DNA from 3 places in the Pseudomonas sp. R151218B TE3479 genome. Region 3 is predicted to be linked to each of the others. Evidence: predicted binding sites of a transcription regulator. Region 3 holds the regulator's gene; each other region holds the start of a gene.
What was found. The regulator FliA, encoded in region 3, starts transcription of late flagellar genes. The targets are predictions, from matches to a motif close to CTAAAGTTTNNNNNNNNNNNGCCGNTAA.
Positions count from the first base shown of each region.

Region 1 (4,970 bases), 1.3 Mb from region 3:
CCCAAGCGGGAGCAAGCTCCCTCGCCACGGGGGTTACATTTTTAGACCTTGAAGCGTCCCACCAGCGTCTGTAGATGAACCCCCAGTCGCGCCAGCTCGGCACTGGAGGCGGCAGTTTCTTCACTGGAAGCGGCTGTTTGCTCGGACACATCGCGAACATTCAGTACGCTGCGGTTGATCTCTTCAGCCACGGCGCTCTGTTGCTCGGCCGCGGCGGCGATCTGTTGGTTCATCGACTGGATCGCCGAGACGGTGCGGGTGATGTTTTCCAGTGAGCCGCCGGCACGGCGGGTCAGTTCGACGCTGCTGTCGGTCAGGCTGCGGCTGTTGTCCAGGCTGGTCGCGACCTGTTCGGTTCCGGTCTGCAGGCCAAGAACCAGTTGCTCGATCTCTTCAGTGGACTTCTGGGTGCGCTGGGCCAGGCTGCGCACCTCGTCGGCCACCACCGCAAACCCACGCCCGGCTTCACCGGCCCGGGCCGCCTCGATGGCCGCGTTGAGGGCCAGCAGGTTGGTTTGCTGGGCCACGGACTTGATCACGTCCAGAACGCTACCGATCTTGTCGCTCTCGCGTTTTAGGTGGCCCATGGCTTCGGTGGAGCTGCCCACCGCGTTGGACAGGCGCTCGATCTGGGCGATGGCTTCGCCGACCACCTTTTCGCCTTCGCGAGCCTGTTGGTCCGCGGCGGCCGTTGCTTCGCTCGCTTGCTCGGCATTGCGCGCCACTTCCTGCACGGTGGCGGTCATTTCGTGCATGGCGGTCGCGACCTGGTCGGTTTCCACTTTCTGGCTGTTGACCCCGGCGCTGGTCTGTTCGGTGACGGCGGAGAGTTGTTCGGCGGCGCTGGCGATTTGCGTGACGCTGTCGCTGATGCCGCCGATCAGTTGCCGCAGGCCCACGGTCATGCTCTGCATGGCCCGTTGCAGTTGGCCCAGTTCGTCGCGGCGCTCGGAGCTGAGGTTGTGGGTCAGGTCGCCTGCCGCCACGCGTTCGGCGACCTTGAGGGTCTGCTCCAGCGGGGTGACAATCTGCCGGGTGATCGCCAGGGCCGCGATCACGCCGAAGAGGAAGGCCAGCGCGGCGGCCGATGCCAGCAAAATCTTGGCTTCGCTGGCTTCATGGTCGCGCACGATGGTCTGGGACTGGGTGAGATTTCCGCTGGCCTCGCGTAGCACCACCCCTAAGTCGGACATGCGCTTGATCGCGGCAGCGCTTGCGGTCTGGGCATCATGGAACTGGCCGACCACTGCACGATAAGTCTTGAACGATTCGTTGGCCTGCCGCAGGTTGGCGGCGTGTTCGTCTGGTAGTTGGGCCGGCAGGCTGGCGAGGGTTTTCAACGCGCTATCGATGGCATCCAGGGCAGGCTGTTCGGCGTCGGCCTGGCCGCTGTAGGTGTAGCCGCGAACCTGATAGCGGGCTTGCTGGATGGCCTTGCTCAGGCTGACCACACTGTCGAATTGAGCAACGTCGGCGCTTTGCCGCATGGCGTTTTCAACGCTGGCGACACGGGCTACGGCGTTATCGGCATTGGCGCCCAATTTGCTGCGTGCATCCTCGCGACTGGCCATGGCACGGGTCAAATCGGCGAACGCAACCTTGTAGTCGGCGATAGCCCCCAGTTGTTTGTCGAGGAGCACCATGTCGGCTGGCTGCTCGATCGATTGACGGGCGGTTTGTAGCCCAGGCTCCAGTTTTCCGAGCAGATCGTTGATTTCCCCTGGGCCCTTTTCACCGCGGGTCGAAAAATAGTCCATGCGCGCGGTACGCAGGTCCTTGGTCTGGTCGTTCAGGCTGGCAATGAGCCCGAGCATGTCTCCGTGGGCAATCACGCGGCCCAGGCCGATCCATCCGGTGAAAGCGATCATCAAGGTTAAGAACAGCACTAGGCCGAAACCGAAGCCAAGTTTGCGATTAACGCCTACGTTACCTAGCCATTGGAACATGCTGATACTCCCTTGAAGGGCGGAACTGCTTTGTGTAAAGCACTATCGGCCCATAAAGGAATAACAGGAGAAATGAGTTAGATGCGTTTGGAATACCGTGGTAAACCAAAGGGCTCAGAACAGTCGTGCGAGCAGGGCCGTAACGGCAGTCTCGACCCGCAGGATCCGTTCGCCCAGCTGTACCGGTTGCAGGCCGGCCTTGCCCAGCAGGTCGATCTCGTAGGGAATCCAACCGCCTTCGGGGCCGATGGCCAAGGTCACTGGTTCCGTTAGCGCTCGCGGGCAAGGCGGATGGTTGCCAGGGTGGCCAACCAGTCCGAGGGTGCCGTTCGTGATGGCCGGCAGGCGGTCCTCGACGAAGGGTTTGAAGCGTTTTTCGATGATGATGTCTGGCAGCACGCTGTCCCGGGCTTGCTCCAGGCCCAGGATCAATTGCTCGCGAATCGCCTCGGGCTCCAGGAACGGCGTCTGCCAAAAGCTCTTTTCCACGCGATAGCTGTTGACCAGCACCACCCTCGGCACGCCCATGGTGGCGACCGTCTGGAACACTCGCCTGAGCATTTTCGGACGCGGCAGCGCCAGCACCAGGGTCAACGGCAACTTGGCCGGTGGCGGCTGGTCGAGGGTCACCTGCAGTTCGGCCTCGCGAGCCTCCAGGCGCAGCACCTGGGCCGAGCCCATCAACCCGCCGATGCGCCCGACCCGCAGGCTGTCACCGACGGCACTGCGATGGACTTCCTGCATGTGGGTCAACCTCCGATCGCTCAGGATGACGCGGTCAGGCCCGATGAAATCGGCCTCTTCGAGCAGCAGCAGGTTCACGCCTGGGTCGCTGGCGGCTGGTCGTTGTGGTCGTCGACCGGCTGGTCCTCGGGTACTTCTTCCCGGCGCTTGCGCACCAAGCCGCCGAACAGGATGCCAATCTCGAACAGCAGCCACATCGGCACCGCCAGCAGGGTCTGGGAGAAAATGTCCGGCGGAGTCAGGATCATGCCGACCACGAAGCAACCGATGATCACGTAGGGGCGGATCTTCTTCAGGTAGGCCACGTCGACCACGCCGATCCACACCAGCAGCACCACGGCCACGGGGATTTCGAACGCCACGCCGAAGGCGAAGAACAGCGTCATGACGAAATCCAGGTAGCTGCTGATGTCGGTCATCATCTCCACGCCCGCCGGGGTGGCGGCGGCGAAGAACTTGAAGATCAGCGGGAACACCAGGTAATAGGCGAAGGCCATGCCGGTGTAGAACAGCAGGATGCTGGACACCAACAGCGGCACGGCGATGCGCTTTTCATGCTTGTACAGGCCCGGTGCGATGAAGCCCCAGATCTGGTGCAGGATCACCGGGATCGCCAGGAACAGCGAGACCATCATCGTCAGCTTCAATGGTGTCAGGAACGGCGACGACACGTCGGTGGCGATCATTGTCGCGCCTACCGGCAGGTACTGGCGCAGTGGCGTGGAGACGAATGTGTAGATCTGCTGGGTGAAGGAAAACAGCCCGGCGAAGATGATGAACACCGCCGCGACGCAACGCAGCAGGCGGGTGCGCAACTCGGTGAGGTGCGATACCAGCGGCATCGGCTGGTCGTTTTCAGGAATATCGCTCATGGGGCTCGCGGCGGCAAAGTAGGATCGTTAGGCGCAGTGATAGCTGGCGGCGCTGTATCCGCGACCGTCGGTGACACTGGCGCCGGTTCAGCCACCGACGCGCCACCTTCTGGCGCTTGGGGAAGCACCGTCGGTTCGGCCACAGGCTGAACTGGCGTCGGTTCCTGCTGGGTGGGCGTGAAGATTTTTCGCGCCTCCTGCTCCAGGGACAGAATGTGTTCGTTGTGCAGTTGCCGACGGATGTCGTCGGCACCGATTTCACGTTCAACTTCCTGTTTGATCGCATTGAAGCTGCGCTTCAGGCGCCCGATCCAGAGACCGGCGGTGCGCGCAGCACCCGGCAGGCGCTCGGGGCCCAGTACCAGCAGGGCGACGAGGCCGACGAGCAGCAGTTCAGTGAAGCTGATCCCAAACATTAGTCAGTGCTCACGAGTCTTTGCGGATGGGCTCTTCGACTTTTTGGGCCTGCACGTCGATGGTATTCGGCGCATTCACAGGCTGAGTGGCCTGTGGGTGTACCGGTTGGGTCGGTTGTGCGGGCTGAGCCTGGTTTGTCGTCGGATCGGCCGGTTTCTCGTCATCGTTCATGGCCTTGCGAAAACCCTTGATCGACTCGCCGACATCGGTGCCGAGGTTCTTCAGTTTCTTGGTACCGAACACCAGCACCACGACGACCAGGATGACGACCCAGTGTTTCCAGTCAAAGATACCCATGTGGCTACTCCTCTCAAAAATTGATCAGGCGGACGGGCGCGAGGCTTTCTCGACGTGCCCGGACAGACCGAAGCGACGGTCGAGTTCATCCAGTACGGCCTGCGGATGCTGCCCCAGTTGGGCCAGCATGACCAGGCTGTGGAACCACAGGTCGGCGGTCTCGTAGATCACGTCGCTGCAGTCGCCGCTGATGGCGGCATCCTTGGCAGCGATGATGGTCTCGACGGATTCTTCGCCGACTTTTTCCAGAATCTTGTTCAAGCCCTTGTGGTACAGGCTGGCGACATAGGAACTGTCGGCCGCGGCGCCCTTGCGCTCTTCCAGCACCTGGGCCAGGCGGGTCAGGGTGTCACTCATGGGTATGTCCTGAATAAATGGCATGCGGGTCCTTGAGTACCGGGTCGACGGTTTTCCAGTCGCCGTTCTCGAAGACGCGATAGAAGCAGCTTTGACGGCCGGTGTGGCAGGCAATCTCGCCGACTTGCTCGACCATCAGGATGATGACGTCGCCGTCGCAGTCCAGGCGCATCTCATGCAGGTGCTGCACATGCCCGGACTCTTCACCCTTGCGCCACAGCTTGCCACGGGAACGTGACCAATAGATGGCGCGGTTCTCGGCGGCGGTCAGGGCCAGCGCTTCACGGTTCATCCAGGCCATCATCAATACGCGCCCGGTCTTGTGGTCCTGGGCGAT
Region 1 covers NZ_JBRJHV010000001.1:1,465,371-1,470,340, forward strand. The annotation lists gene AB7M32_RS06575 (methyl-accepting chemotaxis protein) at 42-1,946, opposite strand; gene AB7M32_RS06580 (16S rRNA (uracil(1498)-N(3))-methyltransferase) at 2,061-2,768, opposite strand; gene tatC (twin-arginine translocase subunit TatC) at 2,765-3,562, opposite strand; gene tatB (Sec-independent protein translocase protein TatB) at 3,559-3,978, opposite strand; gene AB7M32_RS06595 (twin-arginine translocase TatA/TatE family subunit) at 3,989-4,276, opposite strand; gene AB7M32_RS06600 (phosphoribosyl-ATP diphosphatase) at 4,301-4,633, opposite strand; gene hisI (phosphoribosyl-AMP cyclohydrolase) at 4,626-4,970, opposite strand, start outside.
Region 1: the regulator FliA is predicted to act here: its motif matches at 1,989-2,016, upstream of AB7M32_RS06575 (methyl-accepting chemotaxis protein).

Region 2 (4,970 bases), 1.7 Mb from region 3:
TGAAACCGTTTTCTTGCAAATGCGAGATCCACTTTTTGCAGCAGCCGCAATTGGCGTCGCGATGCACATCGATGGTGACCGGTTCCGCGGCCTGGGCCAGGGTGGTCATGAACAGGGCGCTCAAGGCGAGCAGGTGCAGGGGGTTGGCCATGAAGGAGGTCTCGTGTCGAACGGTTTGGCGCAAGGATAACAGAGTAGCGGGCACGAGCTGACAGGGGCCTGAGGCGGGGATTACAGAGTTGTCAGGTTGGGAGGGCGAATACAGTCCTGTGGGAGCGAGCTTGCTCGCGATAGCGGTTTGTCAGTCACAACCTTGCAACTGATCCGACGCTATCGCGAGCAAGCTCGCTCCCACAGGGATGGTGAGGTTTTAGCGCACCTTGAACCGACCCATGATCGCATTCACCCGTGTGTTGGCTTCCAGCAGTTGCCGGGTGTTGGTTTCGCTGGCCAGGCCACTTTCCACCAGTTCCTCCACCATGTGGCGGATTTGCACCATGCTGCGATTGATCTCCTCGGTTACTGCGCTTTGTTGCTCGGCGGCCGTGGCGATCTGGGTGCTCAGGCTGTTGATCTGGCTGACCGAGCCTGCCATTTCGTCCAGGCCTGAGTTGACGCGGGAGGTCGCGTCGGCGGCCGACTGGCAGCTGGCCTGGGTGTTTTCCATGGCCGAGACCGACGAGCTCACGCCTTGGGTCAGGCGGGTCAGCATTTCGTTGATTTCCGAGGTGCTGGCCTGGGTGCGGGCGGCGAGGGCGCGGACTTCGTCGGCCACCACGGCAAAACCACGGCCTTGCTCGCCGGCCCGGGCGGCCTCAATGGCGGCGTTGAGCGCCAGCAGGTTGGTCTGCCCGGCGATGGCGCCGATCACACCCAGAATCTCGGTGATGCGCTGAGCGTCCTGTTGCATGCTCTCGACCTTGCGGGTGGCGCTGGCCACTTCATCGATCAAGGCCACCACACTGTTGGAGGCTTCACCGACCACCACGCGGGAGCGATCGGCATGCTCGTTGGCGCGTTGAGTGAACGCCGCGGTCTCGGCCGCGTTTTGCGCGACGCTTTCAGCCGTGGAGCTCATCTGGGTGATGGCCGTCACGGTCTGGTCGGTTTCCGAGGCGTGGCGCATCAGGATTTCGCTGGTGTGGGCCGAGGTCCGCTGCAGATCGCCCAGGCTCGACGCCATGGCGCCGGTGGCCTGGGTGACTTCACCGATCATACCTTGCAGGTAAGCGATGAAGCGGTTGACCGAGTGACCGATCGCCCCCAATTCATCTTCGGCCCGGATGGTGATGCGTCGGGTCAGGTCGGCATCGCCCGTGGACAAGGCGTCGATGTTGCCTTTGAGGACTTTCATGCGATTGGTCAACTGGCGGATCGCGTACAGCTGCATCAAGACCAACAGGATCACCATCGGGATCTGCAGCAGGCTCAGCGTGCTCAGCACGTCATCGCGCTGGGCCGTGATCAGGCGGGTCGGCAATGCGGTGGCAAGGAACCACGGCGAACCTTCGATAGGGCGCATGAAGAAGGTACTGGCCTCGCCCTTGTTGTCGAACTCCACACGTTGCAGCGGCTGGTCGCGCTTGGCCAGGCCTGCCTTGACCTGAGCGGCGAATGGCGAGGTGGCCGCCAGTTCGCTGATGTTCTTCAGCACGATCGGCCCGCTGATGCGCGAACTGTTGCTGATGATCTTGCCGTCGCCTTCGACGATCAGCATCTCGGCGCTCAGGTCGGCTTCCTTGCGTGCCACCAGCTCATTGAAGAAGCCCAGGGTTACGTCGATGGTGGAAACGCCGTAAGGCACGCCGTTTTTCTGGATGGCCATGGCGCAGTTGGTGCGTGGTTCGGCGCTGGCGTCGTCTTTGTAGGCCGCGGCCCAGGCGCATTTGCCCGGTGGGGTGGCCATGCCGCCCTTGTGCCAGGGTTGTTCGTAATAGTTGGGCGCGGCGTCACTGTTCCAGAAGGTATTGACCACCAGTTTGCCGGACGCGTCGCGGTGCCAGAACGTACTGAATTTGCTGCGTCCCTCGGCCCGCTGGTTGGGCAAGGGCCAGATCCCGCCGCCGAAGACTTTCAGCTCGCCGTACTGATCCACCAGCCCCGGCAACACTTTGTCGATGGCATCGCTGTCGAGCAGCGGGATGGTCTGGGTAATGCTGCGTTGCTGCGCCTGCACTTTGTTCAGTTCGCCCTGGATTTGCTCGGCAACCTCGGCGATGCGGTTAAGTGCCACTTCCTCTTCAGTCTGGCGCAGCTTGGGCGCGACCAGGTAACTGATGCCCACCATGGTCAGGAGGGACAGCACCAGCATGAAAACAACCAGAAACAGGGTATAGCGAGCCTGAATCGTTCGGAGTGAGGGCATACGGAGAATCCTTGCACGAAGGCGATTTTCTGAAACTGGCGAATGGGCAGTTCCGTATATATCGGCCTGGGAGGACGTAGCTTTAGATGTCAGTCAGCCAAGGGTCAAAACGAGCGGATTGCACGAAGGCGGGCCTTCGGCTGTACCATGGGGCCCCGTTGGTGAGTCGTCATGCCGGCAAATGAGGTATGGATCGGCAAGCCTTCGGATACAGAACGGATACATTCAGGAAATTGGCAATGACTCATTCGCAACGTTTGAAATACTCGATTCTGATCGTCCTCGTCGTCCTGGCAATCATGCTCGGGCTGTCCTGGATGCAGGGCAAAGGCATGATCAGCGAGCAGCTGTTTCAATACATCGCCATTGCCGTGGCGGTCATCGTGGTGGTGATCAACGGCGTGATGCGGCGCAAGGTCAAGCACTGAGCGCCGGTTTCATTCCTCGGCCTCGAGCACGGCCATCGCGCTGGGGTGCAGGCGGTAGCTTTTATCGGGGTTGAGGGTCACGACACCCTCGCTGCACAGGCGCTTCAACACCTCGCGCACGCTGAGAAAGGACAACGGAATGTCCAGCCCCAGTAACTGACTGTGCACACCACGCACGCCCAGGCAGCGGTTTTCGTGGGCGGCCTTGAGCAACGCGTCGATGACTTTGAGGCGAATCAGGCTGGTCCTGAGCCCGAAGCTCTTGAGCAGGCGCCTGATATGGTCATTGCCGCCGCGCTCTGGCGGCCTCTCGAATTCACGGTGGGTGGCGCTCAGCGAGACGCCGGTCGGCCTTGGCTTGCCCTCCATGGGCAGTTGCGCGTTACGCATGCAGAAACTCCTTACCAGCCAGATCAGAAAAGGTCACGAATACTCTCCTGTTATAGGACGAACGAGGATGCGCAATCATGAGGGCGGTGATGTGAAAAAATTGCCCCTGCTTCGTCAAACCCCCGTATTCAAGCGGCGTGCGACCATTAATTTTTTTTCATCCGGTTCGTTTTCAAGGTAGGCACATTCCGGTTCAGCATGCGGCGTGTGATTTCCCAGGCGGGCCGAGTGCTTGTCTACTGGCGCACCGGTAGCCGTCCTGGTTTCTGCAGTTTTCATCAGGAGTGAACGTGAGAATGTCCGGGCAGTTATCGAGGGTTGGCCTTGCGGGTGCTTTTCTAGGGATCGCCCTCGGGCTCAGCCCCGTGGTCAATGCACAGGACAATGGGCAGCAGGCCAGTGCCGAGATCCGTCGCACCCGTTTTGGCGTGCCACATATCCGGTCTCAGGACGAGCGTGGGCTGGGTTATGGCATCGGTTATGCCTACGGCCAGGACAATCTGTGCCTGCTGGCCAATGAGATCGTCACGGTCAATGCCCAGCGCTCGCGTTATTTCGGGCCCGAGCAGGTCACGGTCGAGCAGCGGCAGAACCGCGTCAGCGATCTGTTTTTCAGCTGGCTCAACACGCCGCAAGCGGTCTCCGGTTTCTGGCAGGCCCAGACGCCTCAAGTGCAACAACTGGTCGAAGGCTACGCGGCCGGCTACAACCGCGCGTTGGCCGAGCGCAAGGCCAAGGGCCTGCCCGAGCAATGCGCCAGCGACTGGGTGAGGCCGATCACAGCGCTGGACCTGGTCAAATTGACCCGTCGGTTGTTGGTGGAAGGCGGCGTCGGCCAGTTCGCCGAAGCCCTGGCTGGCGCGCAACCGCCCCAGGCGACGGCACGCGCGCACGCCCAGGTCGAAGGTTTCGCCGCCGCCGCCACCCGGCAGCAGCGTTTTGCCCTGGAACGCGGCAGCAACGCCCTGGCCATCGGCAGTGAGCGCTCGTTCAACGGTCGCGGGATGTTGCTGGCGAACCCGCATTTCCCGTGGGTGGGCGGCATGCGTTTCTACCAGATGCACCTGACCATTCCCGGCAAGCTGGATGTCATGGGTGCGGCGCTGCCAGGCTTGCCGATGATCAATATCGGTTTCAGCCAGCACCTGGCCTGGACCCACACCGTCGACAGTTCCAAGCATTTCACCCTGTACCGGCTGCAGCTCGACCCGAAAGATCCGACCCGCTACCTGCTCGACGGCAAATCCGTACCGATGAGCCAGCAGACCGTCGCGGTGGACATCAAGCAACCCGACGGCCAGGTGCAGACGGTTTCCCGTGTGGTCTATGGCTCGCAGTTCGGCCCGATCGTGCAATGGCCCGGTCGGCTGGACTGGGACAACCAGTTCGCCTACAGCCTGCGGGACGCGAATCTGGAAAACGATCGCGTGCTGGCCCAGTGGTACGCCATGAACAAGGCGCTCACCCTCAAGGATTTGCAGGACGCGGTCCATAAGATCCAAGGCATTCCCTGGGTCAATACCCTGGCGGTGGACGACCAGGGGCAAAGCCTCTACATGAACGTGTCGGTGGTGCCGAACGTCGACGCCGACAAACTGGCCCGGTGCAGCGATCCCAGGGCCGGATTGCAGCTTATCGTGCTGGATGGCAGTCGCAGCGAATGTGCCTGGGGCAGCGATTCCAACGGGGTGCAAAAGGGCATTTATGCCGCCCACAAGCTCCCGCAGTTGCTGCGCCGCGATTATGTGCAGAACTCCAACGATTCGGCCTGGATGGTCAACCCTGCG
Region 2 covers NZ_JBRJHV010000001.1:4,454,248-4,459,217, reverse strand. The annotation lists gene AB7M32_RS19085 (DUF411 domain-containing protein) at 1-151, opposite strand, end outside; gene AB7M32_RS19080 (methyl-accepting chemotaxis protein) at 371-2,365, opposite strand; gene AB7M32_RS19075 (hypothetical protein) at 2,605-2,793, shown strand; gene AB7M32_RS19070 (hypothetical protein) at 2,803-3,183, opposite strand; gene AB7M32_RS19065 (hypothetical protein) at 3,298-3,462, opposite strand; gene pvdQ (bifunctional acylase PvdQ) at 3,480-4,970, shown strand, end outside.
Region 2: the regulator FliA is predicted to act here: its motif matches at 2,424-2,451, upstream of AB7M32_RS19080 (methyl-accepting chemotaxis protein).

Region 3 (4,970 bases):
TCCAAAGCATTGTAGGCACTGAGTCTGAGCTGCCTGTGATCACCTTGGAGCCAAGGTTGGAACAGATATTGCTCAATAGTCTGCAGAAGGCAGGACAAGGCTCGGAAGAGGGTGTTCTGCTGGAGCCAAGCATGGCCGAGAAGCTGCAGCGTTCGCTGATCGAAGCAGCCCAGCGGCAGGAGATGCAAGGCCAACCGGTGATCCTGCTGGTGGCCGGTCCGATTCGCGCGATGCTCTCGCGATTCGGTCGCCTCGCGGTCCCGGGGCTGCATGTGTTGGCGTACCAGGAAATACCGGACAACAAGCAAGTGACCATCGTTGCGACAGTAGGGCCCAACGGCTGAGGTAGTGGTTTATGCAAGTGAAGCGTTTTTTCGCCGCCGACATGCGTCAGGCCATGAAACTGGTTCGTGACGAGCTGGGCGCTGAAGCAGCCATCATTGGCAACCGTCGTATCGCCGGCGGTGTCGAGCTGACGGCGGCCCTGGATTACAAACTGTCTGCGCTGGCCCCGCGGGTTCCGAACATGGAACTCGAAGACGAGCTGCGCAAGACCCAATCGCGCATCGCCAGCGCCCAGGCCGAACTGAGCCTGCGCAGCAGCGAAGGCGAGGGTGCCGCGGGCACCAATCGTCAATTGTTCGCCGGCCAGCCGCTGACCGCGGGCCTGCCGTTGACCGCTGCCGAGCCGCTGATCGAGCAGGCCCAGGCCGAACCGCGTCGTCCTGAGCCGGCACCCGCCGCGCCTGCCCGCGGGCTCGACCCGCGCGCCCTGGACTCGATGCGCTTCGAACTCAACAGCCTGCGCGAACTGATGGAAGTCCAACTCGGCTCCCTGGCCTGGAATCAGCTGCAAGGCAGCCGTCCGGCCCAGGCCAACCTGTGGCGTCGCCTGCAACGCATCGGCTTGTCCGGCCCGTTGTCCCGGGACCTGCTGGCGCTGATCAATGGTATCGAAGAGCCTCGCCAGGCCTGGCGCATGTTGCTGGCGCACCTGGCGCGGATGATCGCCACGCCGGAAGTCGAGCCGCTGGAGGAGGGCGGGGTGATTGCCATGGTCGGTCCTGCCGGCATGGGCAAGACCACCACCCTGGCCAAGCTCGCCGCCCGTTATGTACTCAAGTACGGCGCCCAGAGCATCGCCCTGGTGAGCATGGACAGTTTCCGCATCGGTGCCCAGGAACAACTCAAGACCCTGGGCCGGATCCTCAATGTGTCGGTGACTCATGTGGATCCGGGCCAATCCCTGGCCCAGGCGCTCGAGCCGCTGCTGCGCAAGCGCGTCGTGCTGATCGATACCGCAGGCCTGCAAGCCAGCGATCCGGCCCTGCGCATGCAGCTCGAAAGCCTGGCCGGACGCGGTATCAAGTCAAAAAATTATCTCGTGTTGGCAACCACCAGCCAGAAACAGGTTCTAACCGCCGCATACCACAGCTACAAGCGCTGCGGACTGGCTGGCTGCATCCTGACTAAGCTGGACGAAACGGCAAGCCTGGGCGAGGTGTTGAGCCTGGCGATCGGTCATGAACTGCCGGTGGCCTACCTGACCGATGGGCCGCGGATCCCGGATGATTTGCATCTGCCGCGCCGTCATCAACTGGTCAGCCGTGCCGTGAGTGTGCAAATGCAGGAAGAACCCAGCGAAGAAGCCATGGCTGACATGTTCGCTGACATCTACCACAGCCCGACCAAACAGGTCGGCTGAGGTAATCATGAATATTTTTTGTACCTACATCGATGGTCTGCCATGCATTGTTCCTTATGCGAACGCGCAGCCAGTAATGTGGCCTCCGTCTAAGAAGACAAGGTAAAGAACGAACATGGGCAGCATGCATCCCGTACAGGTGATCGCGGTGACCGGCGGCAAAGGTGGCGTCGGGAAGACTAACGTGTCAGTGAACTTGTCCCTGGCTCTGGCAGAGCTTGGCCGACGGGTCATGCTGCTGGACGCCGACCTGGGCCTGGCGAACGTCGACGTGCTGCTGGGGCTTACCCCCAAACGCACCCTGGCGGACGTGATCGAGGGCCGTTGCGAACTGCGCGACGTGCTGTTGCAGGGGCCGGGCGGGATTCGCATCGTGCCGGCTGCCTCCGGTACCCAGAGCATGGTTCACCTGACCCCGGCCCAGCACGCGGGCCTGATCCAGGCCTTCAGCGACATCGGCGACAACCTCGATGTGCTGGTGATCGACACCGCGGCCGGCATCGGCGACTCGGTCGTCAGTTTCGTCCGCGCCGCCCAGGAAGTGCTGCTGGTGGTCTGCGACGAACCGACGTCCATCACCGACGCCTACGCCCTGATCAAACTGCTGAACCGCGACTATGGCATGAACCGCTTCCGCGTCCTGGCCAATATGGCCCAGAGCCCGCAGGAAGGGCGCAACCTGTTCGCCAAGTTGACCAAGGTCACCGATCGTTTCCTGGACGTCGCCCTACAATACGTCGGCGCCGTGCCGTACGACGAAAGCGTACGCAAGGCCGTCCAGAAGCAACGTGCCGTTTATGAAGCTTTTCCTCGTTCCAAATGCGCGCTGGCGTTCAAGGCGATCGCCCAGAAGGTCGATACCTGGCCACTGCCGGCCAACCCCCGCGGGCATCTGGAATTTTTCGTCGAGCGTCTTGTGCAACAAACAGCAGGGCCCGTGCTATGACAGCCAGCGGTTACAACCATCTCTACAAAAAATCGGCACGGGACGCCCAATACGAATTGATCGAGCGTTATGCGCCACTGGTCAAGCGTATTGCCTACCACTTGCTGGCGCGGTTGCCGGCCAGTGTCCAGGTGGAGGACTTGATCCAGGCCGGCATGATCGGCCTGCTTGAAGTGTCGAACAAATACGACGCCAGCAAAGGTGCCAGTTTCGAGACTTATGCCGGTATCCGCATTCGCGGGGCGATGCTCGATGAAGTCCGCAAGGGCGATTGGGCGCCGCGTTCGGTGCACCGCAATACCCGCATGGTCAGTGACGCGATTCGGGCAATTGAAGCGAAAACCGGGCGTGACGCTAAAGATCATGAAGTTGCGGCCGAACTCCAGTTGAGTCTCGACGATTATTACGGGATTTTGAACGATACCTTGGGCAGTCGCCTGTTCAGTTTCGACGACCTGTTGCAGGACGGCGAACACGAAGGGCTGCACGAGGATAACGCGAGTGCTCACATGGAGCCGTCGCGTGACCTGGAAGATGAACGTTTCCAGAGTGCGCTGGCGGATGCGATTGCCAATTTGCCGGAGCGTGAGCGGCTGGTCTTGGCGCTGTACTACGACGAAGAGCTGAACCTCAAGGAAATCGGTGAGGTCCTGGGGGTCAGCGAATCGCGGGTCAGCCAGTTACACAGCCAGTGCGCGGCCCGTTTGCGGGGGCGTTTGGGGGAGTGGCGAGCGCGTTGACAGGCAGTGTGGGGACACTGCGACGAGGCTGGCCTGGCAGGTGCTGCGCCAGTCTCCATCCGTTGTGCTCCAGACCGTTGTCGAGTGTTGTGCCGGATTTGATTGAAATGGCGCGTCCAGGTGCTGGGCGCGTTTAAGACTGCTTGGAGGTCGAATTGGACAAGAACATGAAAATCCTCATCGTTGATGACTTCTCAACGATGCGGCGGATCATTAAAAACCTGTTGCGTGACCTTGGGTTCACCAACACGGCCGAAGCAGATGACGGGACCACTGCGCTCCCGATGTTGCACAGTGGCAACTTCGATTTTCTGGTCACCGACTGGAACATGCCGGGCATGACCGGTATCGACCTGCTGCGCCAAGTGCGTGCCGACGAAAAACTCAAGCATCTTCCGGTGCTGATGGTCACTGCCGAAGCCAAGCGCGAGCAGATCATCGAAGCGGCCCAGGCCGGTGTGAACGGCTATGTGGTCAAACCCTTCACGGCCCAGGCGTTGAAAGAGAAGATCGAAAAAATCTTCGAACGCATCGGTTAACGGCGCCACGGGGGAGCTATGGACAACGAATCTTCAATGGGCGATTTCGAATCGACCCTGAAAAAACATGCCCGCGAACTGGTCGACAGCCTTGAAAAAGGCCGCTTTGGCGATGCGGTTCAAATGATCCATGAGCTCAACCAGACCCGTGACCGCGGTCTGTATCAGGAAGTGGGCAAGCTCACGCGTGAACTGCACAGCGCGATTGTCAATTTCCAGATCGACCCGCACATGCCGCAGGCCGAGGAAGTCTCGCAGATCACCGACGCCACCGAGCGCCTGGGGTATGTGGTCAAGCTGACCGAAGCCGCGGCCAACCGCACCATGGACCTGGTGGAGAGCGCAACGCCGCTGGTCAATGGCCTGAGCGAAGACGCCCAGGCCTTGAGTACCGACTGGGGCCGGTTCATGCGTCGTGAAGTCGGTGCTGAAGAGTTTCGGGAGCTGGCCCGTCGGGTCGACGGTTTCCTGACGCGCAGCAGCACCGAGAACCGCGCCGTGGCAAGCAACCTCAACGACATTCTGCTGGCCCAGGACTATCAGGACCTGACCGGTCAGGTGATCAAGCGCGTGACCCAGTTGGTCACCGAAGTTGAAAGTAATCTGCTCAAACTGGTGTTGATGGCCAGCCAGGTCGACCGCTTTGCAGGTATCGAACACGACCGTGAAGCGATGCTCGCTGAAAAAGATCCACAAAAACATCTCTCTCAGGGTGAAGGTCCGCAAATTCATGCCGATAAAAGAGAAGACGTTATGTCCGGTCAGGACGATGTGGACGATTTGCTGTCCAGCCTTGGATTCTGAGTTTTAGCCCTGTTTTAGGAGCAGCCATTAATGAGCTTCGGCGCCGATGAAGAGATCCTTCAGGATTTCCTGGTTGAGGCCGGCGAGATTCTAGAGCAACTATCCGAACAACTGGTCGAGCTGGAAAGCCGACCTGATGATGCGGATCTGCTCAATGCAATTTTTCGCGGTTTCCACACTGTAAAAGGAGGCGCCGGCTTCCTCCAGCTCAACGAGCTGGTGGAGTGCTGTCACAT
Region 3 covers NZ_JBRJHV010000001.1:2,776,527-2,781,496, forward strand. The annotation lists gene flhA (flagellar biosynthesis protein FlhA) at 1-344, shown strand, start outside; gene flhF (flagellar biosynthesis protein FlhF) at 356-1,705, shown strand; gene fleN (flagellar synthesis regulator FleN) at 1,821-2,651, shown strand; gene fliA (RNA polymerase sigma factor FliA) at 2,648-3,391, shown strand; gene AB7M32_RS12435 (chemotaxis response regulator CheY) at 3,559-3,930, shown strand; gene AB7M32_RS12440 (protein phosphatase CheZ) at 3,949-4,734, shown strand; gene AB7M32_RS12445 (chemotaxis protein CheA) at 4,765-4,970, shown strand, end outside.